One region of the Geodermatophilus sp. CPCC 205761 genome, then DNA from elsewhere that is predicted to be linked to it. Evidence: riboswitches for the same ligand, from Rfam matches in the RefSeq annotation. Region 1 holds a riboswitch; each other region holds the start of a gene.

Region 1 (7,695 bases):
GACGTCGAGCAGCAGGATCGGGACGTCGTTCGTCGAATCCACTGCACACGTCCTCCGGCCGATGACACCAGCGGTGCGAGCATCCAGTACCGACGCGGTGACGGCGCGGTGACGACCCCGTGACACAGGCGGTTGCAGGCTGCCGCGATGGCGACCCAGCCCCGCATCCGCAAGAGCATCGACAGTCTCACGCCGGGCGAGCTCGCCGACTACGAGCACGCCTTCGCCCGGCTCAAGGCCATCTCGGACGCCGATCCCACCAGCATCGACGGGCTGCAGTACTTCGCCGACCTGCACAACACGATGCTCGGCCCGTGCGAGCACGCCAACGACACCTTCCTGCCGTGGCATCGCGCGCACCTCTTCCTCTTCGAGGAGGCGCTGCGGCGCTCGGACCCGCCCCGGACGTCGAACGTCACGCTGCCCTACTGGGACTGGTCGGCCCTGCCGAGCGGTGTGCGGTTCCCCAAGGCGTTCGAGGACGAGAACTCGGTCCTGCACCACGCGCTCCGCAACGACGACCCGGTGTGCCGCCCCGACTCCGCACCGGGGTGTCAGGCGTTGCCGTTCCCGCGGGCGTACCTCGAGGAGCAGGTGCTCGCCAAGCCTGACTGGTCGACCATCGACCCCGCGCTGAGCTCGACGAGCTTCGGCGGCCACACGGGCGGGCAGATGGACTGTCAGGGACAGTTCGGCGAGGGCTTCGGAGCCCTCGAGCAACCCGCGCACAACGCGATGCACGACGGGTTCATCGGCGGCACGATGGCCGACCCCGGAACGGCGGCCGAGGACCCGATGTTCTTCTCCTTCCACTGCTACATCGACCTGCTGTGGGCCCAGTGGCAGGAGCGGTTCGAGACCGGCACCGATCTCGACTGCCGGCTGTGCGGCCTGTTCAAGGACCGTGAGCACCTCGAGGAGAACCGCTTCCTCGTCCGGGACACGCTCGACACCGAGAAGCAGTTCGGCTACGTCTACGACTACGTGCCGGGGGAGGCCCCGCCGCCGCTCCCCGACGTCGACGGCGCGCCGTTCCGGGTGCACCCCGCGCTCGACGTCGTACCGAGCGCCCGCCGCGAGCCGGCGCTCGTGCGCACGCTCGCCTTCTCCGTGCCGCAGCCCGGTCTCGAGGAGGCGGTGCTGCGACTGGGCGACGTCCACGTGACCCTGCCCTTCTCCTACGGCGCCGACGTGTACCTCACCCGCGCCGGGGAGGAGCTGCACACGATGGACCGGGAGTTCCGGCAGCGGCACCTGGCAGACGTCCTGTACTTCTGGCGCTCCCACCACGCCCACGGGCACACCACCCACGACGTCACCGTCGATCTCGGCCGCGTCCTGACCGCGCTGGCCGGCGCGCACGCCGGCGAGGAGTGGCAGGTGTCGGTGGCCCTCACGCCCACTGCCGGCGGCCACGAGCACGGCCCGGCGGAGGCGGCGGCAGGGCCGTCCGACGCCGCCTCGATGGTCGACTTCGGCGACCTGACCCTGCGCGTCCGCTGAGAGCGCGGGATGACGACGCCGGAGCGGCCGCCGGTCTTCGAGCTGCACATCCGCCCGCTGTTCCGGCTGCTCGACCGCGCGCACATGCTCAGCCAGGTCACACCCGGCATCGACCTGTGGGACCTCGACACGGTGTGGGGCGCGCGCGAGCAGGTCCTCACCCGGTTGCGCGGTCAAGGGAGCCAGAACATGCCGGGTCTCCCGGTGGGAGGCCCGTGGCCGGCGGAGTGGATCACGCTCTTCGAGCGGTGGCTCGCGACCGGCTCGGCCACCGCCCCGGGGCACCACCTCGTCCTCACGAGGCCGGACCAGGGCTACGAGCTGAAGACGCTCGGCGGGGACCGGCGGCGGTTGTCGGCGATCGTCACCGCGCCGACCGAGGGGTGCCGGGTCTGGTTCGAGCTGGAGTCCGTCGCGACCGGCCAGCGGAGCTACACGCTCTACCTGGAGCCGGCGTTCCCCGATCAGCCGAGTGACCCGACCCCGCTGAGAGCAGCCGAGACCCTCCTGCGGAGCGAGGTGGAGCGGGTGGTCGTCCGGGACGCGGACGGCACCCGGGAACTGGTCGTGCCCTGAGAACTCCCCGCGTTCCTCGCGTTGACCTTGATGTGTCGCAGCTCACGGCCGAACACCTGGGCACGGGTCCGCGCGCGGACCACACCGCCTCCGCGGAAGGGCTTCGGCATGACCACAGCAGACCTCGTCTCCATCGCGTCCGACAACGCCGTCACCCGGCGCGAACGGCACCGGCAGTCCCGCTACCGCGAGCTCGTCCTCGGGCTCCCGGCGGGCCAGGACGCGCGCCGGCGCACCCTCGGCAACTACCTGGCGCCGGACGAGTGGCGGCGCAACTTCCTCAGCGAGGAGGCCGCCGAGTACGCGTGCAGCCGTGCCGACGAGGTGTCGCGCGAGGGTGGCCGGCTGGAGAAGAACCGGCTGTTCACCAACATGCTCAGCTCGATGCCGCTGTGCTTCAGCGTCTTCGGTCACCTCCGCGCGCACCCGCGGTCCGCGGTCGCCGTCCTCAACGACCTGCTCGGCCTCGACCTGGTCGGGCTGGTCGGGATCGACGTCCGCGGACGGCGGATCGCGGGGATCGAGTGTGAGTGGGCGCCCGACCGCCGCGACCACCTCCGGGACGGGACCGCGTTCGACGCGGTGGTGGCCGGCCGGCTGGCCGACGGGCGCAGCCAGCTGATCGCCGTCGAGACGAAGTACGTCGACGGCTTCAGCCGGGACCCCGCGAGCGAGGCCGCCGACGAGAAGTACGACTGCTGGTGCCGGACGTTCGGCATGGCCGACGGCGCCTTCGCCGAGCTCGGCGGGCACGCCACGCGGCAGCTGCTGCGCAACGTGCTCCTGGCGGAGAGCGTGCGCCGGGGCGGACGGGCCGGCGGTGGGCCGGTGTTCGACGAGGCCGTCACCGTCGTGCTGGCCCGGGACGACGACGCGGCGGCGCGCGACGCCGTCGACGCGGTCGCGGGACAGCGCCGCCGGATGCGCACCGCGGTGCGGCACGTCGGCCACGGCGAGCTGGCCGACGCCGCGTCCCGGGTGGACGAGCTCGGCACGTGGGCCGCCGAGTTCCGCCGTCGCTACGTCGCGGACTGCTGACCGTCCGGGCCTGACCCAGCGTCACGTGCGGCCGCGGTCGTCCACGCTCCCGGAGGACATCGGCCTCCGATCGGTGGGGAGAGCGGGCGATCGCCGTTCGCCGGGTGTTCTCCTGGGGCACGGCGGGCTCCTGCCCGCCGTCCTCAGCAAGGAGCCCGCCATGACCGACCGCGACCCCGGATCGTCCGTCGGCGAGGGCGGAAGGGCGCTGCAGGGCGCCGGGTGCGGCAGCTGCGCCGCCGGCCACGGCGTGCACCCGCGCCGGGTCCAGCTGTGCGACGGCGGTCCGGACGACGACTGGGCCGCGGTCGTCGTCATGGGCGCCGTCGGGGACCTCCTCACCGTGGCCGCCGGCGAAGAGCTGCGGCGCTACCGCAACCACGACGCCGGGCGGCTCACGCAGCTGGTCGACGAGGTCGGTTCCGACGCGCTGCTCAACCGCAGGTACGGGCTCCTCTTCCTCCGCACCTGGCCGCGCGACGCCGGGGCGGTGTTCTCGCTGCAGTCCGCCGACCAGCCACCCAGTCCCTGCCGCGAGCCGGGAGCCCGCTGACCACCGACTCCCTCATCCGGAGGAGGCGAGCAGCGGACTCCCTGCTCACCGGCAGGTAGCGCCCCCACCCTGGGCCCGTGGCCGGACGCCGTCCCCTCCTGGACCACCGGCTCCGCCGGGGTCTCGCTGCGCTGTGCGCGTCCGGGGTGGTCCTCGGCGGCCTCGCCAGCTGCACGACCCCGATGGTGACCGCGGCGGCGGACAGCCACGTCGCCACCGACGGCAAGGCGGCCGCCGCGACCGACGTCCCGGAGGCGACCGGGCCCTCCGCGAAGGCCGAACTCCGGACGGTCGACGCGGCGCCGGTGCTGGCCGGCGTCGAGGCCGCAGCGGCGGGCGCCGGCGGAACCGTCTCCGTCGTCGTCCTGGACGCCGACGGGGACCGGCTGCTCGCCAGCGCGGACGCCGGCCGGCCGGTCTCCACCGCGTCGCTGGTGAAACTGCTCGTGGTCACCCGGCTGCTGGCGCTCGACGAGAGCGGTGCCCTGACCCTGCCCGACGAGGACGTCGCCCTGGCCGAGCGGGCGATCGTGGGGTCGGACGACGCCGCGATGAGCCGGCTGTGGGACCGGTACGACGGGCCCGGGCTGGTCACCGACGTCGCCGCGGAACTGGGGCTCACCGCCACCGCGCCGCCGTCGATCCCGGGTCAGTGGGGCCAGGCGACGACGAGCGCCACGGATCTCGCCGCCGTCCTCGCGGCGCGCGGGCAGCTGCTCGACCCCGGGGACGCCGACCGGCTCCTGGGCTGGCTGCGGTCGACCTCGGCGACGGCCGCCGACGGCTTCGACCAGCGGTTCGGCCTGCTCTCGAGCGGCACCGGCGCCACGGGGCCGGTGGCGGCCAAGCAGGGCTGGATGTGCTGCGTCGACGGGCGCCGGCAGCTGCACTCGGCGGGCGAGCTCGCCGACGGGCGGGTGGTCGTCCTCCTCGGCGACTTCCCGAGCTCGACGTCGTGGGCCCGCGCGCGCGACTCGCTCGACGCCGCGGCTGCCGCCGTCCTCAGCGGGATCGGCTGACCGCCGCGGTGCCCCGGCCGTCAGCAGACGGCCGGGGCACCGCGAGGCGTCAGGCGACCCGGCGGGCGCCCGAGTAGCTCGGCATCGAGTCGAGGTTCACCACGGCGACCGGCTTGCTGGCGGTCGAGGCGTGCACCATCTGGCCGTTGCCGATGTACATGCCCACGTGCGAGACCGGGCTGTAGAAGAACACCAGGTCACCGGGCCGGAGGTCCGACTTCGCCACCGGGGCGCCGAAGCCCGCCTGCGCCCGCGAGGTGCGCGGGATGGAGATCCCCGCCGCCTTGTAGGCGAAGCTCGTCAGCCCCGAGCAGTCGAAGGAGTTCGGGCCGGTCGCGCCGTACACGTAGCGGTCGCCCACCTGGGCGAGCGCGGTGTCGACCGCGGCCTGGGCGGCGCCGCTCGACGCGGCGGCCGGAGCAGCGGCGACGGCAGCGCCCCCACCACCGTCCCCACCGGTGTCAGCCGTTGCCGGCAGGGGGGAGAGCGCGATACCGGCACCGGCGATGACGGCGACGGCGATCCCACGGAACGTGCGACGTGCAGAGGTCGTGCGTGCAGTCGTCATGGACGACGTGTTCTCCTGTTCTCCACGACCGCCTACCGGGTTAGCTGACGGGTTCGGACGGGGGAGTCGCCCGGCGCGACGGATCGCGCTTCACCCCAGTGCTGCGGTGGGTCCCCGGTCCGGGCCTCGGTAGACGACCGACGCCCGGTTCGGCGGTGTCCGGCGGGTGCCGCCACGGGTGGGCGACGAGGGAGCCCGCTGGACCGCGCAGAACGCTAAGAACCCCCGCCGGGCGTCGCCATTCGGGGTCGGTGTCGGATCCGGCGGCCGGGGACGCCGCGGCTCGCCGTCCTCACCAGCGGGGACGACGCAGTGTGAGGAGCCGCCCGGCTCCGTCACCGCTGGTCGGCGGTATCCGTACGTTCTCGTCCCCTGCGGGGTGGCACCACCGACTGTCATCGGCGGACGACGCCCTGCCGCCGGAACCCGGGTGGTTGGCCCGGCCGTTGGGCGGGCACGAAGCAGGTCAACCGAACCGAGGAGGAACCCACATGGCCGGCATGATCCGGAAGCTCGTGGCGTCGGGGATCGCGGCGAAGGTCATCCAGGAGGCCCGCAAACCGCAGAACCAGGCCAAGCTCAAGAAGCTCATCCAGGACTTCCAGCAGAAGCAGCAGAAGGGCGGCGGCGGCAAGGGCATGGGCCGCGGCACCGGGCGCTACTGATCTGCTGGCGCAGCGGCCCCCACCCGAGCCCGGGTGGGGGCCGCTGCCGCGTACGGGGCACGCGCCCGCGTGCCGGCCCAGACCGAGTCCGAGGAGTCCCATGACCGTCATCGCCGTCGTCGGTGCCACCGGACAGCAGGGCGGCGCCGTCGCCCGCGCCCTGCTGGACGCCGGTGCCCGCGTGCGCGCCCTCGTCCGCGACCCCGCCAAGGCCCGGGACCTCGCCGACCGGGGCGCCGAGCTCGTCCGCGCCGAGCTGGCCGACCCCGACAGCCTGCGGACGGCGTTCTCCGGCGCGCAGCGGGTGTTCGCCATGACCACCCCGTTCGGCGCCGGCGGGCCCGAGGCGGAGGAGCGCCAGGGGATCGCGCTCGTCGACGCGGCCGCGGACGCCGGCGTGGAGCACGTCGTGCTCAACTCCGTCGGCGGCGCCGAGCGCTCGACCGGCATCCCGCACTTCGAGAGCAAGCGCCGCGTCGAGGAGCACCTGGCCGCGTCGGGGCTGCCGGCGACCGTCGTCCGGCCGGTCTTCTTCATGGAGAACCTGGGCTGGATGGCGGCGGTGCAGGACGGCGAGGTCGTCGTCCGGATGCCGCTGCCGGCGGGCGTGCCGCTGCAGATGATCGCCGTCGCCGACATCGGCACGGTCTCCGCCGACGTCCTCCTCGACCCCGGCCGGGTGCCCGGCGGCAGCATCGAGATCGCCGGTGACGAGCGGACCGGCGAGCAGATCGCCGCCGCCTTCGGCGAGCGGGCCGGCCGGCCCGGCCGCTACGAGGCGGTGCCGCTCGACGGCCTGGACGACGACGCGCGCGCCATGTTCACCTGGCTCGCCCACCCGCCCGCCTACCGCGGCGACATCGAGGCCACCCGCGCGCTGGCGCCCGGCCTGCTGGACCTCCCGGGCTGGCTGGCGACCGGCTGGTCGCCTCGGGAGTGAGCGCGCCGGCCGCCGCGCCGCCGGATAGGCGGCGGCCGGGCACGTGTCCTGCGGGAGCTCGTGCTCTGCCCACGGTGGTGGGCAGAGCACGAGCTTCCCGGGAGACACATGTGCCCCGGGGCGTCAGTCGCCCTTGACGTTGACCACCTGGCGCAGCGTGTGCCGGACCTCGACCAGGTCGGCCGCGTCGGCCATGACACGGTCGATCGGCTTGTACGCGTCCGGGTGCTCGTCGAGGAAGGCGTCCGACCGGCCCCAGGCGATGCCCTTCATCCGCCGATCGAGGTCGGCGCGGGTGAACAGCCGCCGCGCGGCGCCGCGCGAGTGGTTGCGGCCGGCCCCGTGCGGCGCGGACATCAGCGCGTCGGGGTTGCCCCTGCCGACCACCACGTAGGACGCCGTCCCCATCGACCCGGGGATCAGCCCGTCCTGGCCCCGCCGCGCCGAGATGGCCCCCTTGCGGGACAGCCAGACGTCGTGCCCGAGGTGCGTCTCCCGCTCGGTGTAGTTGTGGTGGCAGGAGATCTCCACCTGCCGCGCGACCTCGGTGCCGAGGAAGCGGGACACCTGCTCGGCGACGCGGTCCATCATCTCCGCGCGGTTGAGGAAGGCGAACCGCTGCGCCCAACCCAGCGCCTCGATGTAGGCGTCGAACTCCGGCGTCCCCTCCTCGAGCCAGGCCAGGTCGCGGTCGGGCAGGTGCTCGTCGCGGCAGCGCTGCTGCGCGATCCGGATGTGCTTGGACGCCAGCCGGTTGCCCACCCCGCGCGAGCCCGAGTGCAGGAACAGCCACACCCGGTCGGCCTCGTCCAGCGACACCTCGATGAAGTGGT
Region 2 (7,695 bases), on a different contig from region 1:
CCCGGCGCCGCTGCCGGCCGGACCTGCGCACGACGCCCCCCGTGGAGAACCGCGGGGGGCGTCGTCGTCCGGGGTGAGCGAGATCTCCCCCGCCGGGCACCGGACCGAGGTGTGCGGGCCCCCCGGAGGGGGCAACGGGGGCATGGTGCACCACGTGTGACCCGACCTCCCCGCCCATGCCCCGCGGCGGGAGGCCACCGGCCCCCGGCCTCCCGGGGGCGCCAGCGCAGGAGGACCTCGTTTCATGACCCAGGTGTGGCCTGGTACCGCCTACCCCCTCGGTGCCACCTACGACGGCACCGGCACCAACTTCGCGATCTTCAGTGAGGTCGCCGAGAAGGTCGAGCTGTGCCTCTTCGACGACGCCGGCAACGAGGAGCGCATCCGCCTGCCGGAGATGGACGGGTTCGTCTGGCACGCCTTCCTGCCCGGCATCCAGCCCGGCCAGCGCTACGGCTACCGCATCCACGGCCCCTACGACCCGTCGCAGGGCATGCGGTGCAACCCGAACAAGCTGCTGCTCGACCCCTACGCGAAGGCCATCGACGGCCGGGTCGACTGGGACCCGTCGGTGTTCGGGTACGACTTCGACAGCGGGGAGCGCAACGACGAGGACTCGGCCGCGCACATGCCGAAGTCCGTCGTCGTCAACCCGTACTTCGACTGGGGCGTGGACCGGCCGCCGCGGACCCCGTACCACAAGTCGGTGATCTACGAGGCCCACGTCAAGGGCCTCACCATGACCCACCCGGACGTGCCGGAGGACCTGAGGGGCACGTACGCGGGCATCGCGCACCCGGCGGTCATCGACCACCTGACCGGGCTCGGCGTCACCGCGATCGAGCTCATGCCCGTGCACCAGTTCGTGCAGGACGACACCCTGGAGCAGAAGGGCCTGCGCAACTACTGGGGCTACAACACGATCGGCTTCTTCGCCCCGCACAACGAGTACGCCAGCAACACCGACAACGGCATGCAGGTGGCGGAGTTCAAGGGGATGGTCCGGACCCTGCACGAGGCGGGGATCGAGGTCATCCTCGACGTGGTCTACAACCACACCGCCGAGGGCAACCACCTCGGGCCGACGCTGTCGTTCAAGGGCATCGACAACCGGGCCTACTACCGGCTGGTCGAGGACGACCCGCAGTACTACATGGACTACACCGGCACCGGGAACTCGCTCAACGCCCGCACCCCGCAGGCCCTGCAGCTGATCATGGACTCGCTGCGGTACTGGATCACCGAGATGCACGTCGACGGCTTCCGCTTCGACCTCGCCTCCACCCTCGCCCGCGAGCTGCACGCCGTCGACCGGCTGTCGGCCTTCTTCGACCTGGTGCACCAGGACCCGGTGGTCAGCCAGGTCAAGCTCATCGCCGAGCCCTGGGACGTCGGCGAGGGCGGCTACCAGGTCGGCAACTTCCCGGCCCTGTGGACCGAGTGGAACGGCAAGTACCGCGACACCGTCCGCGACTTCTGGCGCGGCGAGGACGCGACCGTCGGCGAGTTCGCCAGCCGGATCACCGGTTCCTCGGACCTGTACCAGCACTCGGGCCGGCGCCCGGTGGCCAGCATCAACTTCGTCACCGCGCACGACGGGTTCACGCTGACCGACCTCGTCTCCTACAACGAGAAGCACAACGAGGCCAACGGCGAGGGCAACAACGACGGCGAGAGCCACAACCGCAGCTGGAACTGCGGGGTGGAGGGCGAGACCGTCGACAAGAAGGTGCTCACCCTGCGGGCCCGTCAGCGCCGCAACTTCCTGGCCACGCTGATGCTCAGCCAGGGCGTGCCCATGCTCCTGCACGGCGACGAGCTGGGCCGGACGCAGCAGGGCAACAACAACGGCTACTGCCAGGACTCGCCGCTGACCTGGGTCCACTGGGACGAGGTCGACGAGGGGCTGCTGGAGTTCACCAAGCTGGTCACCCGGCTGCGTGCCGAGCACCCGACGTTCCGCCGTCGTCGCTTCTTCCACGGCCGGCCGGTGCGGCGCGAGCGGGGCGCCCCGGTGCAGGACATCGCCTGGCTCACGCCGGACGGTGACCTGATGACCGAGGACGACTGGGACGCCGGCTTCGCCAAGTCGATCGCCATGTACCTCAACGGGCACGGCATCCGGTCGACCGACGAGCGCGGCGAGGACGTCGTCGACGACCACTTCTACCTGGCGTTCAACGCGACGCACGAGCCGATGGACTTCACCCTGCCGGCCGAGGAGTACGCCGCGGCCTGGACGGTCGTCCTCGACACCGCCGAGATGGAGGCCGTCGAGCCGACGCAGCTCAAGCCCGGCGAGACGATCACCGTGCAGGACCGGTCGATGGTCGTGTTCAGCGCCCCGCGTCGCGCGTGAGCGGGCCCGAGATGAGCGAGCAGGGCACGAGCGAGCCGCTGAGCCGGGAGCGCCGGCGCGCGGTGCCCACCGCGACCTACCGGCTGCAGGTGACGGCGGACTTCACCCTGGACGACGCCGCGTCGGTCGCCGGCTACCTGGCCGACCTCGGGGTGAGCCACGCCTACACCTCTCCCCTGTTGCGCGCGGCCGCCGGCAGCACGCACGGCTACGACACCGTCGACCACGCGCACGTCGACGAGTCGCGGGGCGGGCAGGCCGGCTTGGACCGGCTGGTCGCCGCGCTGCACGCGCAGGGGCTGGGCCTCGTGCTCGACCTGGTGCCCAACCACATGGGCGTGGCCGATCCGGCCGAGGCGCCGTGGTGGTGGGACGTGCTGCGGCACGGCCGGGACAGCGCGCACGCCGGCGCGTTCGACATCGACTGGGACTTCGGCGGCGGCAGGGTGCGGCTGCCGGTGCTGGGCTCGGCGGACGACGTCGAGAAGCTGGAGGTGGTGGACGGGGAGCTGCGGTACTACGACAACCGCTTCCCGATCGCGCCGGGCACCGGGCAGGGCACCCCGCAGGAGGTGCACGCCCGCCAGCACTACGAGCTGGTCGACTGGCGGCGGGCCGACGCCGACCTGAACTACCGGCGGTTCTTCGCGATCAACACCCTCGCCGGGCTGCGCGTGGAGGACCCGGAGGTGTTCGCCGCGACCCATGAGCTGGTCCTGCGGCTGGTCGAGGTCGGCGCCGTCGACGGCCTGCGGATCGACCACCCCGACGGCCTGGCCGACCCCAAGGGCTACCTCGACCGGCTGGCCGAGGCCTCGGGCGGGCGCTGGACCGTGGTGGAGAAGATCCTCGAGCCCGGGGAGGACCTGCCGGAGAGCTGGTCGACGGCCGGGACGACGGGCTACGACGCGCTGGCCGAGGTGGACGACGTGCTCGTCGACCCGGCCGGCGAGGCGGCGCTGACCGCGCTGGACACCGAGCTGTCCGGCGCGCCGGTGGACTATGCGCGGTTGGTGCACGACTGCAAGCGCGAGGTGACCGACGGGATCCTCGGCTCGGAGGTGGCCCGCCTGGTGCGGGTCATCGGCGAGTTGCCCGGCATCGACGTCGCGCAGCAGACCGAGGCGCTGGCCGAGCTGCTGGCGGGCTTCCCCGTCTACCGCACCTACCTGCCCGACGGCCGCGAGCACCTCGACGCGACCGTGGCCGCGGTCCGGGAGCGCCGTCCCGACCTCACCGACGCCGTGGACGCACTGCACACGGTGCTGTCGCAGGCGGGGACCGAGGCCGCCACCCGCTTCGAGCAGACCAGCGGTCCGGTGATGGCCAAGGGCGTCGAGGACAGCGCCTACTACCGCTGGGCGCGGTTCGTCGCGCTCAACGAGGTGGGCGGCGACCCGGCGCGCTTCGGCAGCACGGTCGAGGAGTTCCACGAGGCGCAGCAGCGCCGCCTGGCGCGCAGGCCCGAGTCGATGACCGCGCTGTCGACGCACGACACCAAGCGCAGCGAGGACGTGCGCGCCCGGCTGGCGGTGCTCGCCGAGCTGCCCACCGAGTGGGCGCAGCTGGTGCGACAGCTGCTCTCCCGGCACCCGCTGGCCGACCGACCGCTGGCCCACCTGGTGTGGCAGAACCTGGTCGGGGCCTGGCCGCTGTCCCGCGAGCGGGCGCACGCCTACGTGGAGAAGGCCGCCCGCGAGGCGGGGACGTCGACGACGTGGACCGACCCGGCCGAGGAGTTCGAGAACCGGCTGCACGCGCTGGTCGACGCCGCGTTCGACGACGAGCAGACGAACGGCGCGATCGAGGACCTCGTCGCCCGGATCGCGCCCTTCGGGAGGTCCAACTCTCTGGCGCAGAAGCTCCTGCAGCTCACCATCCCCGGCGTCCCGGACGTCTACCAGGGCACCGAGCTGTGGGACCTCTCCCTCGTCGACCCGGACAACCGCCGTCCGGTCGACTACGAGCTGCGCCGCCGGCTGCTGGCCCGGCTGGACGGCGGCGAGGTGCCCGCGGTCGACGAGAGCGGCGCGGCCAAGCTGCTCGTGGTCTCCCGCACGCTGCGGGCCCGCCGCGAGCACCCGGAGTGGTTCGCCGGCTACCAACCGGTGGCGGCGACCGGCGCGACGGCGGGGCACGTGGTCGCCTTCGACCGCGGGGGTGCGGTGACGGTGGCCACCCGGCTGCCGGTCGGGCTGGCCGGCGCCGGCGGCTGGGGCGACACCGCGCTGCAGCTGCCGAACGGCGCCTGGCGGGACCTGCTCACCGGAGACTGCTTCGTCTCCGACGCCGCCGGGATGCCGGTGCGCGACGTGTTGGGGCGGCTGCCGGTCGCCCTGCTGGTCCGCGACTGAAAGTGAGGGGCCTGGGACGGTGCGCCGTCCCCGGCCCGGCCTGTCGCGCCACGCCGGGGTGACACGCCGGGTGCCGCGGAGTCGCTCGATTGCCTCCGCCTACCGTCCCCCGGGTGTTCGGCCGACCGGCCGGGCACGGCGCCGTCCCGCCCAACCCCGTCCGGCGGCGTCCTGACCACAGCACAACCGTGGACGGGGGTGGGGGAACCACATTCGACGCCACGTGCGTCTCGGGGTGAAGCCGCGTTCCGCGGCCGGGCACCGATCGTCCGAACCCGACAGCTCACCCCGCAGGCGGTCGATCGGAGGATCCCCTTGTCCCAGCACGATCGTTCCTGCCTGCCTGCCCGCGGTCTGCGCCGCGGTGCCGTCGTCCTCACCGGCGCGGCGGCCCTCTCCCTCGGCGCCCTCGCCGGCCCGGCGCTTGCCGCCGGCCCCAACAACTGGGACGCCGTCGCCCAGTGCGAGTCCGGCGGCAACTGGAGCATCAACACCGGCAACGGCTACTACGGCGGCCTGCAGTTCAGCCCCGGCACCTGGGCGGCCTACGGCGGCACCGCGTACGCGGCCCGCGCCGACCTCGCCTCCAAGGAGCAGCAGATCGCCGTCGCCGAGCGCACGCTCGACGGCCAGGGCCCCGGCGCCTGGCCGACCTGCGGGAAGGGCCTCGACCCGGCCGCGCCCGAGTGGGGCGCCCCGGCCCCCGCGGCCGCCCCCGCACCCGCCGCGGCGTCCGCCGGGACCTACGTGGTCAAGCCCGGCGACACGCTCGGCAAGATCGCCGCCGCGCACGGCACCCCCGGTGGGTGGCAGGCGCTGTACGAGAAGAACAGGAACGTGCTGAGCAGCCCGCACGTCCTCCAGGTCGGCCAGACGCTCGTGCTCTGACGCCGGTGTCCGGGATCCGGGGCGCCGCCGTCGGCGGCGTCCCGGAGCCCGGCGGGTGAGCGCCCGCGCAGGTCACGATTGGCCGCCGGTCGGACGGGCATGTTCTGGCCGCCGGTCCCCCGGCCGATCCGTCCCACCCCGCCTGGAGGCCCCCGCATGTCCGCACCCGTCGACTTCTCCGTCTGGGCACCGCTGCCGAAGCGGGTCCGGCTCCAGGTCGACGGCACGGTGCACGAGATGCACCGCGGCGACGGCGGCTGGTGGCGCGCCGAGGTCGAGGCCGGGCCGGAGGCGGACTACGGCTTCCTGCTGGACGACGACGACACGCCCCGGCCGGATCCGCGCTCGCGGCGCCAGCCGAACGGCGTGCACGGGCTCTCCCGCCGCTTCGACCCGGCGGCGTACCGCTGGGTCGACCGGGCGTGGACCGGGCGGCCGCTCGCCGGGGGCGTGGTCTACGAGCTGCACGTCGGCACGTTCACCCCCGAGGGCACCCTCGACGCCGCCGTCGGGCGACTGGACCACCTCGTGGAGCTCGGCATCGACTTCGTCGAACTGCTCCCGGTCAACGGCTTCAACGGCACGCACAACTGGGGCTACGACGGCGTCCTCTGGTACGCGGTGCAGGAGGAGTACGGCGGCCCGGCGGCCTACCAGCGCTTCGTCGACGCCTGCCACCAGCGCGGCCTGGCCGTGATCCAGGACGTCGTCTACAACCACCTCGGCCCGTCGGGGAACTACCTGCCGCTGTTCTTCCCGGTCTTCGCCGAGGGCGGCGCCACCACGTGGGGCAACTCGGTCAACCTGTCGGGGCCGGACTCCGACGAGGTGCGCCGCTACATCGTCGACAACGCCCTCATGTGGCTGCGCGACATGCACGTCGACGGGCTGCGCCTGGACGCCGTCCACGCGCTCGTCGACGAGCGGGCCACCCACGTGCTGGAGGAGATGGCGCAGGAGGTCGACCGGCTGTCGGTCGCCGAGGGCCGGCCGCTGACGCTGATCGCCGAGAGCGACCTCAACGACCCGCGCCTGGTCACCCCGCGCGTGGCCGGTGGCATGGGACTGACGGCGCAGTGGAGCGACGACTTCCACCACGCGCTGCACGCGACGCTGACCGGCGAGGGGCAGGGGTACTACGCGGACTTCGCCGCCGCCGGGCTCGCCGGCCTGGCCAAGACGCTCACCGGCGCGTACTTCCACGACGGCGCGTGGTCGAGCTTCCGGCGGCGGCACCACGGCCGGCCGGTGGACACCAACGTGCTGCCGGGCTGGAAGTTCCTCGCCTACCTGCAGGACCACGACCAGATCGGCAACCGGGCCGTCGGCGACCGCATCTCGGCCTCGCTCTCCCCCGACCTGCTGGCGGTGGGCGCCACCATCGTGCTGACCAGCCCGTTCACCCCGATGCTGTTCATGGGCGAGGAGTGGGGGGCCGCGACGCCGTGGCAGTTCTTCACCAGCCACCCCGAGGCGGAGCTCGGCAAGGCCACCGCCGAGGGCCGGATCGGCGAGTTCGCCGAGCACGGGTGGGACGCCGCGGTGGTCCCCGACCCGCAGGACCCGGAGACCTTCACCCGCTCCAAGCTCGACTGGAGCGAGCTCGAGCGGGAACCGCACTCCCGGCTGCTCGGCGCGCACCGGGCGTTGCTGGCGCTGCGCCGGGCGCACCCCGACCTGCTCGACCCCGACCTGTCGGCGGTCGACGTCAGCTGGGACGACGCCGACCGCTGGCTGGTGGTGCACCGGGGCTCGCTGCGGGTGGTGGCGAACCTGTCCGGCGAGCCCCGCGAGATCGACCTCGACGCACCCGCCCGCGAGGTGCTGTTCGCCAGCGGCGAGCTGCCGGTCCTGGACGGCAGGACGGTGACCGTGCCCCGGGAGAGCGCCGTCGTCCTCTCCACCCGCTGACCGTGCGCCGGCTGCTGCCCACCCCGGCCGGGGACCTCCGGGACGACGAGCTGCCCGACCTCTACCGGCTGCCGCCGGGCCGCGCGCTGCGGGTGAACTTCGTCGCCTCGCTCGACGGAGCGGTCACCGTCGAGGGGGTGAGCGAGGGGCTCGGCTCCCCGGGTGACCGGCGGGTGTTCCAGG
Region 3 (7,695 bases), on a different contig from region 1:
CGGAGGGGCTGGGCGCCGAGCTGGCGTCACCACCGACCCTAGCCCCCGCGGTGCCGGGTGGCGGCGCCTCGCAGACGGTCAGTCCGGCGACGAGTACTCCGGCCAGGCGTCCCGGTTGGTGCCGAGGACGACGGAACCGACGGTCAGCGCGACCGCTCCGCTCACCGCTCCGGACACCGCGGCGGCGGGCCGGTCGGCCTCACGGGCGAGACTCAGCGCGGTGTAGGCCCCGAGCACCGCGCCCAGCAGGACGGTGCTCGGCGGAACGGGTCCCCCCACGCCGGTCCCCGCCGTCGCGAGGAGGTCGGCGATGGCGGACGCCAGCGGGCCGGCGTCGGGCCGCTGCCTGATCCGGGCCACCGGCTCGGCCACGTCCAGGTCCTGGAACGCGGCGCGTCCGAGCTCACGGAGGTCGCGCTCGTCGGCGTCCGTGAGGCCGGCCAGGCTCAGCCGGCGCAGGTGGTAGCGGAACCTGCGGAGCCGGGCGTCCTCGAAGGCGAGCCCCGCCGCCGCGCGGAACCGCTCGGCCGCTCCCGTCGACGCGTCCGCGGTGTCGGTCATGGTGGAGCGCCCCCTCCGACGGTTCCGGGAGGTGTAGCGCGGCCCCCGTCACCCGCGCGTCACCGACGCGAGGTCCGCCTGCGCGCCACGGCCTCCGTTCCCCCGACCAGGCGAATGGACGGCGCGCCGCTTCGGTTGGCAGCCCCGCGTGCCGATGCAGACGACGTCCGACCCCGCCGATGAGGAGCAGCCCACGATGCCGACTGCCGAGCAGTACCTGGCGCAGTACGCGCGCACCCTCGACGCGTTCCAGGGGGCGCCGGTGGCTCCCGCCGCGACGTGGCCCGTCGCCCAGAACGGCTCGATCCTCGGCGAGTACAGCGAGCTGCTGGTCGCCGCGGCGCTCACCTACTCCCCGCAGAGCTCCGGGGCCACCTGGGACCGCGCCAACGCCTGCCGCACGGGCCAGCTCGTCGGCACGTCCGCATGGGTCGCGACGCGAGCCGCGGCCGGCTACAGCAGGGCCTCGTACAGCGACGTCGACCTGTGGCTCTCCGCGCCCGTCGTCGCGGGCTCGGCGTGGGCGACGTCGGTCCCGCCGAGCCGGGGGGTGAGCGCCCTGCTCTCGGCGATCGGGGCGGGTACCGGGCGCCCGGTCCTCACCGCGCAGGTGAAGGCCCGTCACTACGAGGTCATCGACCGGTACGACGCGGTGCCGTACTGGTACGTCGTCGATCCGGCCGCGGACGGTCAGGTCACGCGGGAGGATCTGCTCAGCGCACCGGCGTCCTTCCCGTGGCGGCCGTCGACGGTCGACCTGTTCGCGTGCGTCGAGTGGACGGTGCCCTCCGGCAGCCCGGTCGCCGTGCCGCGCGTCCGGGTCCTCGCGAGGGACGACGTCCGGGACGCGATCGTGGCCCGCGAGGCCGCGATCGCGGCTCGGCACTCACCCTGCACCTGCAGCCGGCCACTGGCGTGGAGCGCGCGGAAGCTGGACTTCGTGGACGTCTTCACCGGGCAGCTGGGCACCGACCTGACCCCGGTCCTGGGCCGGGTGCCGCCGCTCACCCTGGCCTGAGGTCGGCGGCCTCCGCTCCTCCGCGGCGGAAGTCGGTTGCTCCCGGTCGGAGGATCGATCCGTGGCGGCCGAGCGGGTGCTGGTGAACTTCTTCTACGCCCAGCAGGTGGGCCACGCGGTCGAGGCGCTGCACTACTGCCACGGCCACGCGTCGGCGGTGCCGGGCCGCGAGGTCTCCGTCGTCCTGAACGCCGCGACCGCCACGGAGCTGGCCGGCTTCTGCCCCTTCCTCGCCGCCGTCCACCCGGTCGACCACCCGTTCCTGGAACCGTGCGCGGACTCGGCGCGGCGGATGCGGGACGTGCCCCGCGACTGGGACTGGGTCCTCGACGACACCCGGCGCCACCAGCCGGTGCAGTACGAGCTCAGCTGCGCCTCGAGCTGCCGTCCTCGGCGCGGCGGGCCGCCTCCGACCGGCTGGCGTCCGACCGCGAGGTGGAGAGCCGGATCGCGGTGGTGCCGGCCGGGTCGAGCGATCCGTCGCTGTACCCGTCGCCCGGCTCGTGGCGGCTGGTGCTCGACGCCCTGACCGACGCCTTCCCCGCGGTCCAGATCGCGCTGGTCGGCCGCGTGCACCGGGACGAGCGCACCAGCACCGCCCTGGGCCCGGCGAGCTGCGGGAGCTGCTGGCGCACCGGTCCGCGCCGGTCGACTGCTTCGACATCCCGCTCGCCGAGCAGCTGGCCGTGGTGGAGAGCTGAAACGTCTTCCTGGCGCCGCAGCTGCCGTACGAGCGGGCCCTGAGCGAGTGCTTCCGGGAGCTGCGGGCCGTCACCACGGCGACACGTCGGCGATCTGGTCGATCGACGGCGTCCACCTCGCCCACCTCTGACCCGCACGGACGCCAGAGCGCCCCCCACCCCGGGGGAGGTGGGGGGCGCTCGGGCGCAGCTCGCGGAGCTGCCGGGGGCTCAGCCCTGGTAGTTCACGTGCGGGTGGTCCATGTGGTTCGCCGTCGCGCTGCCGCGGTCGGACATCAGCTTCCAGACGCCGGTCGGCGAGGTGAGGATCCGCTGCTGCCAGATGACGTACTCCACGCCGAGGTCGTCCCAGTGGGCGATGTGGTACTCGGTGATGGCGTCGCCCAGGGCGGTGTCGGAGCCGACCATGTAGTCCAGCGCCAGCCCGGACGGGTGGCCGTGCGGGTCGACGGCGCTGGCGCGGGTGCCGCCGATGGTGATGCCGGCGGCACCGGGGACGTTGGCGACGACGACGTCGGCGGCGGCCTGGGCCTCCGGCCGCACGCCTCCGGCGCTGTTGGTGATCTCCGCGACCGCGGCGGCCGGTGCGGGAGCCGGCGCGGCCTCGACGACGGGGGCCGGCGCGGCCTCCACGACGGGGGCCGGCGCGGCCTCGAGGGGGGTCGCCGCGACGGCCGGGGTGATCTCGGCGGCCGGTGCGGACGCCCCCAGGGTGCCCCCCGGAGCGGCCGCGACCGGGGCCGACCCGGCGGTCAGCAGCACCTGGCCCGGGAAGATGAGGTTGGGGTTGCTGCCGATGACGGCGACGTTGCGCTCGTAGAGCGCGCGCCACGACTGCCCGGAGGCGGCGGCGATCTCGGCCACCGTGTCGCCGCGCTCGACCGTGTAGTCGGCCTCGGACGGGGCCGCCGGCGAGGGAGTGGCCGGCTGCTCGGCAGCAGGCGCCGGGGCGGCGGCCGGAGCCGGTGCCGGCGCGGCGGCCGGAGCCGGTGCCGGCGCCGCGGCGGCCGCGGTGGTGCCGTCGGCCAGGAGCTTGCCGCAGGTCGGCCACGCGCCGATGCCCTGACCGGCGAGCACCTTCTCGGCGATCTCGATCTGCTGGGCGGGGGTCGCGAGGTCGGCGCGGGGGGCGAGGTCGGTGCCCCCGAAGCCCGCCCAGGTGGCCGGGCTGAACTGCAGGCCGCCGTAGTAGCCGTTGCCGGTGTTGATGCCCCAGTTCCCGCCCGACTCGCACTCGGCGACGCCGGTCCAGTCGTGGGTGGAGCCGGCGTGGGCCGGGGAGCTCAGGACGCCGATCCCGACGACGGTGGCGCCGGCGGCGACGGGGGCGCGGGAGAGGACCTTCTTGGTGCGGACATAGCGAGGCGCGCGGTGCTTGGGCATGGGTGATCTCCGATCGCCGCCGGCGAGGTGAGCTGTCGGGTTCGGACGATCGGTGCCCGGCCGCGGTGCGCGGCTTCACCCCGAGGCGCGCGCGGCGCGCCGTGGACGTGGGTCCCCCACCCCTGCCCGGAGTTCTTCGGAGGACAGCCGGTGGGCAGGGTTTGGCGGACCGGCGCCACGCTCACTTGTTTGCTGAGCGCAGCCAAAACGCTACGACCGGTCATGTCGACTGTCGCCGTGTCGCCGGTCACACTCGACACGCGGATCGGGAATGGGCTGGTCGTCGCTGAACGCGCCGGTTCCCGTGTCCGGTGCGTCACACGACACGCCGGAACGGCTTGGCGTGGCGTCCGTCCGGGGCGGGCCGCCCGGCTCGGGCGATCGCCGGCCGGGCGGCGGCACTAGGGTCGGATGCCATGCCGACCAGGTCGACGGGGCCCGCCCCTGCGCGGACGATCGCCGACCTGGGCCTGCCGGGACGGGCGGTGACCGCGCTGACCCGCGCCGGCGTCACCCGCGTCGACGACCTCGCGGCGCTCACCCGGCGGGAGCTGGCCGCGGTCCCCGGGCTGGGCACCGGCCTGATCGCGGCGATCCGGCTCGTCGTCCCCGAGCCGCACCCGAGTCCGTCGCCGGTGACGGGCACGGAGCCCCGGCCGGCCGAGACGGAGTCGCCGCTCGCGCCCCCCATCCCGTCGTTCGACTCGCTGCGGGGCCCCCGCCGCCGCACGGCGGTCGACCTGCTCGTCCCCGACCGGCGGCCGCCCGACCCGCCGCCCGTCTCCGCTCCTCGTCCCGCGCCTGCGGCTCCCCGGCCGGCGGAGTACGCCGACCTGCTGCACCTGGGCGCGCGCCTGGCCCGCGCCGCGGCCGGCGTGCCGTGGCGGGTGGCCCGGTGGTCGGTCCAGCTGCCGGTCCGCCGCCTGCGCGGGCTGCTCGGCCGCTAGCGACGTCGTCCTGTCGGCGACCTCGACGACACTGCACGGGTGACCCGTGTCCTCCTCCGGCGCCGTGGAGCGGCCGTGGAGGTGCGCGAGCACGCCGACGACGGGACGGCGACCGAGGTGCGCCGGCTCCCGGCCGAGGAGCTGGCCGCGTACGTCCGGACACGGGAGGCGGGCCCGGCGGTCCGCTGGGTGTGGGACGACACCACGCGCTGGTACCCGGCGCTCCTGGAGGCCGGCGTCCGGGTCGAGCGCTGCACCGACCTGAGACTCGCCCACGCCGTCCTCCGGCGGACGCCGTTCGTCGACCAGGCCCTGCTGGCCGCCGACGACACCCCGGGATGGGACGCGCTGGAGCCGGTGACCGCGGCGGACTCCGCGCTCTTCCCGCTCGACGACCCCGCCGACCGGCTCGACCCCGTCGCCGAGGACGAGCGCCAGCAGGCCGCCGTCGCCGCCTCTCCGGAGCAGGCGCGCCTCGGCCTGCTCCTGGCGGCCGAGTCGTCCGGCGCGCTGGTGGCCGCGGAGATGACGCACGCCGGGTTGCCCTGGCGGGCCGACGTCCACGAGCGGCTGCTGACCGAGCTGCTCGGACCGCGGGCGGGAGCCGGCCGGCGGCCGGCGGTGCTCGAGCGGCTGGCGGGGGAGGTGCGGGCGGCCCTCGGGGCCGCCGACCTCAACCCCGACTCACCGAGCGTGCTGCTGCGGGCGCTGCAGGCGGCGGGGCTGCCGGTGACCGACACCCGGTCGTGGAGCCTGGAGCAGGTCGACCACCCCGCCGTCCCGCCGCTGCTGGAGTACAAGAAGCTGTCACGGCTGCTGCAGGCCAACGGCTGGACCTGGCTGGAGACCTGGGTGCGCGACGGCCGGTTCCGCTCGTCGTTTCTCCCCGGGGGCGTGGTCACCGGGCGGTGGGCGGCGACCGGCGGCGGCGCCCTGTCGGTCCCGACCCAGGTGCGCCCCGCGGCGGTCGCCGACGACGGCTGGCGGTTCGTGGTCGCCGACGTCGCCCAGCTGGAGCCGCGGGTGCTCGCCGGCATGAGCGGGGACACGGCGATGGCGCAGGCGGCGCGGTCCACGGACCTCTACCAGGGGATGGTGGCCGGCGGTGCGGTCGCGACCCGGGCCGAGGCGAAGGTCGGGATGCTCGGCGCCATGTACGGCGGCACCCGCGGGGAGAGCGGGCGGATGATGCCGCGGCTGGCCCGCCGCTACCCGCGGGCCATCGGGCTGGTCGAGGAGGCCGCCCGTGCCGGCGAGCGCGGCGAGGTCGTGCACACCCTGCTCGGCCGGGGGTCCCCGGCACCGACCGGCGGCTGGGCGCAGCGGCCGGCCGGACTCGGCGACCCGCCGGACGAGGCGGACCCGCGGGAGGAGCGGGACCGGCGGCGGCGCGCCTGGGGCCGGTTCACCCGCAACTTCGTCGTCCAGGGGACCGGCGCCGAGTGGGCGCTGTGCTGGCTGGCCGATCTCCGCAACCGGCTCTGGCGCCTTCACGCGAGCGGATCGCTGGCGGAGCGGCCGCACCTGGTCTTCTTCCTCCACGACGAGGTCGTCGTCCACACCCCCGAGCACCTGGCCGCGGACGTCGCCGAGGAGGTGCGGCACGCCGCGGCCACGGCCGGCCGGCTGCTGTTCGGCGACTTCCCGGTCGACTTCCCGCTCGACGTCGCGGTCGTCCGGTCCTGGGCCGACGCGGGGTGAGCGGTCAGGGGCGGCGGGCGGCCGCGAGCACCTCGGTGAGCGTCTGGTCGTCGCGGGCGACCCAGGCGCGGCCGTCGTCGGTCAGCACGATCGGTCGCTGGATGAGCCGCGGGTGCTCGACCAGGACGCGGATCCAGGCGTCGGCGTCCCGGGGGGCGTCCGGCAGCCCCAGCTCGCGGGCCAGCGGCTCGGACATCCGGGTGATGTCCCAGGGCTGGAGTCCGAGGCCGGTCAGCGCGGCGCGCAGCTCCGCCTCGCTCGGCGGCCGGTCCAGGTACCGGCGCAGCGTGTACTCGACGCCGGCCTCCTCGAGCTGGTCGCGCGCGGCGCGGCACTTGGAACAGGACGGGTTGAACCAGACCTCCACGGCCCGAGCCTAGGGCGCGCCTAGTGCGTGACAGGCCGGTGACGGGGCCCTCCCTACGGTGCACGCGGTTCGGGCACCAGGTGGGGAGCGGGCATGGGCGAGCTGGACGGGACGGCGGTCCTCTTCGACATCGGCGACACGCTCGCCTCGGTGACGCTCTCGGGCGCCGGCGACCGGATCGACCGGTTGACCCCCTACTCCTTCGTCGACTCCGTGCTGACCGAGCTCCGGGACCGCGGCGCGCGCCTGGGCATCCTCTCCGACCCGGGCCCGGTGGCCCCGGACGAGGTGGACCGGGCACTCGCCGCCGCGGGCCTGGCCGACCGGTTCGACCGCGCCCTGGTGCGGCACGGCCGGAAGGACGGGCCGGCGGCCTTCGAGCAGGCGGCCGCCGCCGCGGGGTCCTCGCGGGCGCTCTTCGTCGGGGAGGACCCCGGCGAGCGTGCGTCCGCGCTCCGCGCCGGCCTGACCGTCGCGCCGCACCCCCTGCTGGCCCTGCCGCTGCTGGAGCAGGAGTCGCCGCTGCGCTACGTCCGCGTCACGGTGCCGCCGGCGGCGGCCGACGGGGACTGGCGGCAGATGCTGCGGGACCTGCGCGTGCTGCCCGCGCACGTGACGGGGGAGGGCGGCACCACCGTCTACGCGGTCACGACGGTGGCGACCGCCGCGCAGCTCGACGACCTGGGCTTCTGGGTCGACCGGCTCGGCGCCGCCGACGAGCCCCTGACGACCGACCTCTACCTGCTGCGCGACGACCGGCAGGTGCGCACCGGGTTCCTCGCCGCCGAGGGCAACGCGGCGGCGTTCCTCGGCGCGGGACCGCCGGCGCGCGGCGTGCTCGCCTCCACGGGCGAGGGGCTGTTCGTCGCAGTCCCGGCCGGCGCCTCGGTGGAGGGGCTGCACTTCGCCGACGCCCGGCACGGGCACAACCTCAAGCTGGTCCCGTCGCCCGCGCTGCTGGCACCGGCAGAGGCGGTCCTGCCGGCCCTCGTGGCCGATCCGGTCGGGGCGGCCGCG
Region 4 (7,695 bases), on a different contig from region 1:
GCGGGCGCGCGCGGTGAAGTACATGGCGAACAGTCCGGCGAAGAACATCAGCTCGCTGGAGAGCCAGATGATCGTGCCGACGCTGACCATGTTCGGTCGGGTCAGGGAGTGCACCCGGGAGGTGTCGAAGGTGCCGCTCGCGACGGGAGCCGTTGTCACGAGGTCATCATGGCATCGGCCCCGTCAAGGTCACGACCGCGGGTGGCTGGTGTGGCGGCACCGTGACCTGCCCGATACGTCCGCCGCCGGGCACTAGGCTCGCCCCGGTGTGCGGGCCCGGGTCCGGCGCACCGGGAACGACGCCCCGCGAGGAGGACACGTGAGCGACGCCGCACCGGCCACCGTCCTGGTCTACAGCTCCAGGCCGGAGGTGCGCGCCGCCGTCCGGACCGCCGTGGGGCGCCGGCCGGCGGCCGACGTCGGGCCGATCACCTGGATCGAGTGCGCGACCGGTGAGGACGTCGTGGACACCGTGGACGGCGGCGGCGTCGACCTCTGCATCCTCGACGGCGAGGCGCAGCCGACCGGCGGCCTGGCGCTGAGCCGGCAGCTGGAGGAAGAGGTGGCCGACCGGCCGGCGGTCTGCGTGCTGATCGCCCGGCAGCCCGACCGCTGGCTGGCGCACTGGTCCCGGGCCGACGCCACCCTGCCCTTCCCGATCGACCCGCTCACCGCCCCCGTCGTGATCGCCGACGTGCTGCGCGACCGGGTGGGGCGGCGGCCGGTCGTCCGTCCGTGAGCACCCGCACGCCGACCGGCGGGCCCACCTGGCCGTCGCTGTTCACCCGGCTCCTGGCCCGCGAGGACCTCTCCGGCGAGGACACCGCCTGGGCGATGCGCGAGATCATGACCGGCGAGGCGACGCCCGCCCAGATCGCCGCCTTCGCCGTGGCCCTGCGCGCCAAGGGGGAGTCGCCGGAGGAGGTCGCCGGGCTGGCCGCCGCGATGCTGGACCGCGCGACGCCGGTGGAGCTCCCGCTCGCCTGCGTCGACATCGTCGGCACCGGCGGCGACGGGGCGCACACGGTCAACATCTCCTCGATGGCGTCGGTCGTGGCGGCGGCGACGGGGGTGCCCGTCGCCAAGCACGGGGGGCGCGCCGCGTCGTCGTCGTCCGGGGCCGCCGACGTGCTGGAGGCGCTCGGCGTCGTCATCGACCTGCCGGCGGCCGGGGTCGCCCGCTGCGTGCAGGAGGCCGGGATCGGGTTCTTCTTCGCGCCGGTGTTCCACCCGGGCATGCGCTACGCCGGGCCGGCGCGCAAGGAGATGGGGATCGGCACGGTCTTCAACTTCCTCGGCCCGCTGTGCAACCCCGCCCGGCCGGTGGCCGCGGCCATCGGGTGCGCCGACCCGCGGATGGCGCCGGTGATGGCCGAGGTGCTGGCCCAGCGCGGCATGCGGGCCGTCGTCTTCCGGGGCGACGACGGCCTCGACGAGCTCACCACCTCGACGACGTCGACGGTGTGGATCGTGCGCGACGGCACGGTGGAGCCCGACCGGGTCGACCCGTCGGCCCTGGGGATCGAGGCGCCGCCGCCCGACGCGCTGCGCGGCGGTGACCCCGCCTTCAACGCCGACGTCTTCCGGCGCGTGGTGGAGGGTGAGCGCGGCCCGGTGCGCGACGCGGTGCTGCTCAACGCGGCGGCGGCGCTGGCCGCCTTCGACGAGCGGAACGTCCGGCTGCACGACGCGCTGGCCGCGGGGCTGGAGCGGGCTGCCGGGGCAGTCGACGACGGCCGCGCGGCGGCGCAGCTGACGCGCTGGGTGACGGTCAGCCGGTCGCTGCGCGGCTAGGTGTACCCGGCGCGGGCCTGGGACGGGGCTGTCAGTCGGCGGTGTCGAAGCCGATGGAGAACGCGGCCTCGAGGTCGTGCTGGGAGTAGGCGCGGAAGGCGATGTGGGTGTCGGTCTCCAGGACGCCGGGCACCTTGTTGATCCGCCCCGCGACGACGTCGGCGATGTGCTCGAACTCCCGGACCCGCACCACGGCGATGAGGTCGACGTCGCCGGCGACCGAGTAGACCTCGCTCACGCCCTCGAGGTCGGCGACGGCCTGGGCCACCTCGGGGATCGAGTCGGTGGCCGCGTCGATCATGACGATGGCGGTGATCACGCGGGCGATGCTAGCCGGGCGGCCGGTGCACCGGAGTGCCCGCGCGGGCCGGGGCTGATCCGCTCGGGCCGTGCTCGGGTGCCGAGCGAGCGTCCGTCGGCGAACGGGTCGCGGCCGGTGCGGCCGGCGTCCACGCGGTCGAGGAAGGCGCTGTACCCGCCGGTGCCGGGGGCCGGGCAGGCGAGCGTGCCGGACACCTGGACGAGGCGGGTGCCCGGCTTCTCCATCCAGCGCAGCACGAGCTCGGTCTCGTCCACGGACGCGGCCAGCTCGTCGTCGGGGCCCAGCGGCGTCTCCGCCGTCGCCAGCAGGCCCTCCAGCGTGGCGCGGACGGAACTGCCCTGCGGTGCGCAGCCGGCGGCCACCAGCCGGCCCCGGCGGACGACGGACAGCTGCCAGCCGCCGTCGAAGCCGGGCCGGGCCAGGACCAGCTCGGGCACCGCGGCCAGCGAGGCGAGCCGTTGCCGGCGGCGCACCGCCCGGACGAGCACCGCGACGCGGTCGCGCAGGACGGCGGCGTCCTCGTAGCGCTCCTCGGCGGCCAGCCGGTCGACGCGGGACAGCAGCGGGGCGATCAGGGCGTCCGGGTCGGAGGCGACCGCCGCGCGGAGCACGGCGGCGATCCCGGCGTACTCGTCGACCGACTGGGCACCCGTGCAGGGTGCCCCGCAGCGGCCCATGCCGGCCAGCGCACAGGCGGTGCCGAGCACCCGCAGGGAGATGCGGCCGGTGCACTGGCGCAGGGGCAGCGACTCGTGGATCGCGGCCACCGCCGCGTCGGCCGCGCGCCGGTCGGGGAACGGGCCGAGGAAGACCCCGGCGCCCGGGCGCACCCGCCGGACGACCGACAGCCGCGGGAACGGCTCGTCGGTCAGCCGGACCCAGAGCGCGCGCTCGGGGAAGCGGGAGCGGCGGTTGTAGCGGGGCTTCTGCTCGGCGATCAGCCGCAGCTCCCGGACGGCGGCCTCGAGGTCGTGCGCGCAGGAGATGGTGTCGACGCGCTGGGCGAGGGCGACCATCTCGGTGATCCGGCTGCGCTGCTCCCCGGCGGTGAAGTAGCTGCGGACGCGGCTGCGCAGATCGCTCGACGTCCCGACGTAGAGGGGCTCGTCGCGGGGGCCGCGGAACACGTAGACCCCTGGCCCCGAGGGCACGCCGTCGGCCAGGTGCCGCTTGCGCAGACGGTCGGGGTCGACCTGGCGGGTGAGGCCGGTCAGCTCCTCCAGGCTGGTGATGCCGAGCGGGCCCAGCCGCTCGAAGAGCCCGTGCAGCACGTCGACGGTGGCGCGGGCGTCGGCCAGGGCGCGGTGGCAGGGCTCGGTCGCGGTGCGGAAGAAGGGCGCCAGGGTGGCCAGCTTGCAGTTGGGCACCTCGTCGCGGGTGAGCAGCCGGCGGGCGAGGACCGCGGTGTCGACCGAGGCGAAGGCCGGCCACGGGACGGCGCTCTCCGCGCAGGCGGCCTTGAGGAACCCGAGGTCGAAGGGAGCGTTGTGGGCCACCAGGACCGCGCCGCGCGCGAACTCCAGGAACGCGGGCAGGACCGCCCCGATGCGCGGCGCCGCGGCCACCATCGTGGTGGTGATGCCGGTCAGCACGCTGATGTAGGGCGGGATCGCACAGCCGGGGTCGACCAGCGTCTGGAACTCGCCGAGGACGACGCCGCCGCGCACCTTGACCGCGCCGACCTCGGTGATCGCGCTGTCCTTGGGTGAGCCGCCGGTCGTCTCGAGGTCGACGACGACGAACGTGACCTCCGCCAGCGGGGTGCCGAGCTCGTCGATCGTGGCTTGCTCGTAGCGCGGCAGCCCGGCGGCGGCTCGCGCGGCTGTCCCTGCGGCGATCCCGGCCAGCCGGGCGGGGGAGGAGGGCACGGGGCGGACGGTAGGTCGGGGCAGTGACAGTCCCGGGGACGCTCGCCGGGCGGCGACCGATCGGCCGACGGCGGTGCGGGCGGCCGTGCGGGCGGCAGAACCGACGGTGGCCGGGAACTGTCGGTGCCCGTCCCTAGCGTGCTGCCCATACCGACCGGGGGCCATGGAGGGCCTCCACGACCAAGGCGTCGGTCAGCAGAGGAGTGGGTCATGTTCATCGACTGCGACACCTGCACCGCCCGGGGCGACGGCTGCGCCGACTGCGTCGTGACCGTGCTGCTGGGGGCGCCACCGGGCTGGCAGGGCACCGACCCGACGGTGGTCCCGATGACCGCCCGCCGCGGTCCGGCCGCCGAGGACGTCGTCGTCCCGGCGCCGGGTGTGGTGGTGGAGTTCGACGAGGTCGAGCGCCGGGCCGTCCGCGCGCTGGCCGACGGCGGCCTCGTGCCGCCGCTGCGCCACCAGACCTCCCCGCGCCGGGCGGGGGATCCGCGGCGGCGCACCGGGTGAGGCCGGCCGTGGCGGGCGCCGACGCGGCCGCGGACGAGGGAACGAGGCGCGAACCGGGGGTGTCGGCGTGGCGCGCGTCGAGCGTGTGGGAAATCCCACAGTCCACGCGGGCCTCGTTTGTCACAACAACACCACGCCCCTACGGTGAGCCGGTCCGGCCGGGAGGTCGTCACCCGCAGTGAGGTGACCTCGGCCGGGTCACCGCCGAATTCCCCGAGGCGCCGCACGGTGCCCAGGGGGAACCGGGGACCCACCGCAGTACTGGGGTGAGTTCTCGCGTGCGCCGGTCCGCCGGGGCACACGCGTCGGTCCGCCGGCGCGCAGAGATAGGGCGCTTCTTCCCAGCCCGAACCCGTCAGCTAACTCGGTAGGCGGTTGCTGAGGAAGAAACGGAGAGCCGCCGCCCGTGGCGACCCCTCACGCTGCCCTGGGGCATGCCCCCGAACCGATCCACCCCCGTCTTGCGGTCGTTCCCCGCCGCCCCACCGCGGCCCGCCGCCTCGGTCGCGGGCTCGTCGTCGGAGCCACCGCGACGCTGGCCCTGACGCTCCTCCCCGCGAACGCGGTCGCCGATCCGGAGCAGGCCGGCAGCGCCGCGCAGGCCGCCGAGCTCGTCGCCCGCACCGGTCAGGAGCTCGAGGCCGTCAGCGAGCAGGTCAACGAGGCCCGCGAGACCCTGGCCCAGCAGCAGGCCGCCGTCGCCGACGCCGACCGGGCCGCCGCCGACGCACAGGCGCAGCTCGACGCCCTCGACGGCCAGATCCGCCAGGTCGCCCGCGCGGCGTTCACCGGCGAGAGCCTCTCGGAGTTCGACCTGCTGATGACCAGCGCGTCGGCCGAGGACTTCGTCTCCCAGCTGGCCACGCTCGACGTCATCGCCGGGCACGCCGGCGACGTGCTCACCGACGTCGCCACGCGGGCCGCGGCCGCCGAGCAGGCGCGGGCCGGCGCCGACGCGGCCCAGGCCGCGGCGCAGCAGGCGCTCGACGAGGTCACCGCGCGGCAGGCCGGGCTCGAGGCCGACATCGCCGACTACCGGGCGCAGTACGACGCCCTGTCGGCGCCCCAGCAGCAGCTGGTGCAGACGGCCCACTCGGGGCAGGCGGTCCCGGCCGCCGCGCCGGCGCCCGCCGCGAGCGGTGCCGCGCAGGCGGCCGTCGACACGGCGCTGGCCCAGGTCGGCGACCCGTACGTGTGGGGCGCCGGCGGCCCGAACTCCTTCGACTGCTCGGGGCTCACCCAGTACGCCTACGCCGCGGCCGGCGTCAGCCTGCCGCACTCGAGCCGCATGCAATCGACGATGGGCCGGTCGGTCTCGCGCGCCGAGCTGCAGCCGGGCGACCTGCTCTTCTACTACAGCCCGGTCAGCCACGTGTCGATGTACATCGGCAACGGGCAGATGGTGCACGCCTCGACCTCCGGCCAGCCGGTCAAGGTCGTGGGCATCGACTCGATGGGCAGCATCACCGCGATGCGCCGCATCCTCTGAGCCCGGCTGAGCGCGGGGAGGACGGGCGGCCCCGTCCCGGGTCCCGCCGTGAGCCTGCGAGGGGTGGGGAGGACGGGCGGCCCCGTCCCGGGTCCCGCCGCGAGCCTGCGAGGGGTGGGGAGGACGGGGTCCTCTTAGGATCGACCAGGTGAGCGCCCGCCGGGCCGCGTTGCTGGTCGCGGGTGCGCTCGGGGCGGCCCTCGTGCTCGTCATCGCCGTCCGGACGCCGTGGTCCCTGCTGCCCGACCCGCCCGGTGGGGCCACCCCGGTCCGCCCCGGCGCCGGGCTGCCGGCGGAGGTGGTCGAGCGGGCGGAGTCCTTCGCCGCGGCCCTCCGGCCGGCGTCCCTGGCCTCGCTGCTGCTCGGCCTCGCCGTCTCCGCCGTCCTGGCGCTGACCCCGCTCGGCGGCCGGCTGGTCCGGGCGGTGGCGCGCCCGCTCGGCGGCGGCTGGGCGTGGCAGGCGCTGCTTGGCACGGCCGCGATCGCGGTGGTGGGTCGGCTGGTCACCCTGCCGCTGTCGGCGTACGGCGAGGTGGTCCGGCACCGGTACGGCCTGTCCACCCGCTCCTGGCTGCTGTGGCTGCGCGACGTCGGCGTCTCCACCGCCATCGACGCGGCGCTCACTGCCGTCGTCCTGCTCGTCGTGGTGTGGCTGGCCCGCCGCGCTCCGCGGACCTGGTGGGCCTGGGCCGCCGGGGCCGCGGCCGCGCTCGTCGTCGCGGGCTCGTTCCTCTACCCGGTGCTCATCGAGCCGGCGTTCAACCGGTTCGAGTCGCTGCCCGCGGGGCAGCTGCGGACCGACCTGCTCGAGCTGGCCGAGGAGAACGGCACCCCGGTCGAGGACGTGCTGGTCGCCGACGCCTCCCGGCGCACCACCGCGCTCAACGCCTACGTCTCCGGTTTCGGGTCGACCCGCCGGGTCGTCCTGTTCGACACGACGCTCGAGCGGCTGCCCCCGGCGGAGATCGAGTCGATCGTCGCGCACGAGCTGGGCCACGTGGCCACCGACGACGTCCTCACCGGCACCCTCATCGGCTCGCTGGGTGCGGCCGCGGCGGTGGCCGCGCTGGGGTGGCTGCTGTCCTGGACGCCGCTGCTGCGCCGGGCCGGTGTGGACGCACCGGGCGACCCGCGGGTGGTGCCGCTGGTCCTGCTGCTGGTGTCGGTCGGCACGCTGGTCGCCACCCCGGTTCGGAACGTGGTGTCGCGGCACGTCGAGGCGCGCGCCGACCTGCACGCGCTCGATCTCACCGGCGACGCGCAGGCGTTCATCACCATGCAGCACCGGCTGGCGGCGGCCAACCTCGCCGACCCCGACCCGCCCGCGGCCTGGCAGTGGTTCTTCGGCTCCCACCCGACCGGGCCGCAGCGGGTCGCGATGGCGCTGGACTGGCAGCGCCTGGAGGACGCCGGGTGAGGACGCTGGTCGTCACCAACGACTTCCCGCCGCGCCAGGGCGGCATCCAGACCTTCGTCGCGGCACTGCTGGCCCGCCGCCCCCCGGAGTCCCTGGTCGTGCTCGCCTCCCGGTCGCCCGGCTGGGAGGCGTACGACGCCGCGCTGCCGTACCCCGTGGTGCGCCGGCCGACCGGCATGTTGTTGCCCACCCGCGCCACGGCCCGCGCGGCAGCCGACCTGGCCCGCCGCTCGGGCTGCGACACCGCCTTCTTCGGCGCGGCCGCACCGCTCGGCCTGCTCGCGCCGGCCCTGCG

The links. Region 1 has a riboswitch for cyclic di-AMP ahead of MY526_RS08180 (C40 family peptidase). Riboswitches for the same ligand answer to the same signal wherever they lie in the genome.
Region 2: another riboswitch for cyclic di-AMP. It lies ahead of MY526_RS03015 (transglycosylase family protein); the one in region 1 lies ahead of MY526_RS08180 (C40 family peptidase).
Region 3: another riboswitch for cyclic di-AMP. It lies ahead of MY526_RS20060 (transglycosylase family protein); the one in region 1 lies ahead of MY526_RS08180 (C40 family peptidase).
Region 4: another riboswitch for cyclic di-AMP. It lies ahead of MY526_RS12650 (C40 family peptidase); the one in region 1 lies ahead of MY526_RS08180 (C40 family peptidase).

Annotation. Positions count from the first base shown of each region.
Region 1 covers NZ_JALPKQ010000010.1:49,679-57,373, reverse strand. Annotated here, with positions in the region: gene MY526_RS08210 (HAD domain-containing protein) at 1-42, opposite strand, end outside; gene MY526_RS08205 (tyrosinase family protein) at 148-1,503, shown strand; gene MY526_RS08200 (hypothetical protein) at 1,513-2,079, shown strand; gene MY526_RS08195 (PGN_0703 family putative restriction endonuclease) at 2,188-3,117, shown strand; gene MY526_RS08190 (hypothetical protein) at 3,278-3,670, shown strand; gene MY526_RS08185 (serine hydrolase) at 3,748-4,689, shown strand; gene MY526_RS08180 (C40 family peptidase) at 4,739-5,257, opposite strand; cyclic di-AMP (ydaO/yuaA leader) riboswitch at 5,271-5,422, opposite strand; gene MY526_RS08175 (hypothetical protein) at 5,749-5,922, shown strand; gene MY526_RS08170 (NmrA/HSCARG family protein) at 6,023-6,862, shown strand; gene MY526_RS08165 (RtcB family protein) at 6,986-7,695, opposite strand, start outside.
Region 2 covers NZ_JALPKQ010000003.1:134,043-141,737, forward strand. Annotated here, with positions in the region: gene glgX (glycogen debranching protein GlgX) at 245-2,359, shown strand; gene treY (malto-oligosyltrehalose synthase) at 2,356-4,713, shown strand; cyclic di-AMP (ydaO/yuaA leader) riboswitch at 4,883-5,026, shown strand; gene MY526_RS03015 (transglycosylase family protein) at 5,029-5,601, shown strand; gene treZ (malto-oligosyltrehalose trehalohydrolase) at 5,758-7,512, shown strand; gene MY526_RS03025 (dihydrofolate reductase family protein) at 7,515-7,695, shown strand, end outside.
Region 3 covers NZ_JALPKQ010000038.1:11,910-19,604, forward strand. Annotated here, with positions in the region: gene MY526_RS20045 (hypothetical protein) at 79-561, opposite strand; gene MY526_RS20050 (hypothetical protein) at 758-1,579, shown strand; gene MY526_RS20055 (hypothetical protein) at 1,641-2,108, shown strand; gene MY526_RS20060 (transglycosylase family protein) at 2,491-3,663, opposite strand; cyclic di-AMP (ydaO/yuaA leader) riboswitch at 3,666-3,812, opposite strand; gene MY526_RS20065 (DNA-directed RNA polymerase subunit alpha C-terminal domain-containing protein) at 4,080-4,610, shown strand; gene MY526_RS20070 (bifunctional 3'-5' exonuclease/DNA polymerase) at 4,650-6,311, shown strand; gene MY526_RS20075 (ArsC/Spx/MgsR family protein) at 6,316-6,678, opposite strand; gene MY526_RS20080 (M20/M25/M40 family metallo-hydrolase) at 6,772-7,695, shown strand, end outside.
Region 4 covers NZ_JALPKQ010000017.1:57,904-65,598, forward strand. Annotated here, with positions in the region: gene ctaE (aa3-type cytochrome oxidase subunit III) at 1-159, opposite strand, end outside; gene MY526_RS12625 (hypothetical protein) at 320-739, shown strand; gene trpD (anthranilate phosphoribosyltransferase) at 736-1,794, shown strand; gene MY526_RS12635 (Lrp/AsnC family transcriptional regulator) at 1,826-2,113, opposite strand; gene MY526_RS12640 (DEDD exonuclease domain-containing protein) at 2,110-3,984, opposite strand; gene MY526_RS12645 (hypothetical protein) at 4,195-4,494, shown strand; cyclic di-AMP (ydaO/yuaA leader) riboswitch at 4,687-4,884, shown strand; gene MY526_RS12650 (C40 family peptidase) at 4,901-5,983, shown strand; gene MY526_RS12655 (M48 family metalloprotease) at 6,132-7,400, shown strand; gene MY526_RS12660 (glycosyltransferase family 4 protein) at 7,397-7,695, shown strand, end outside.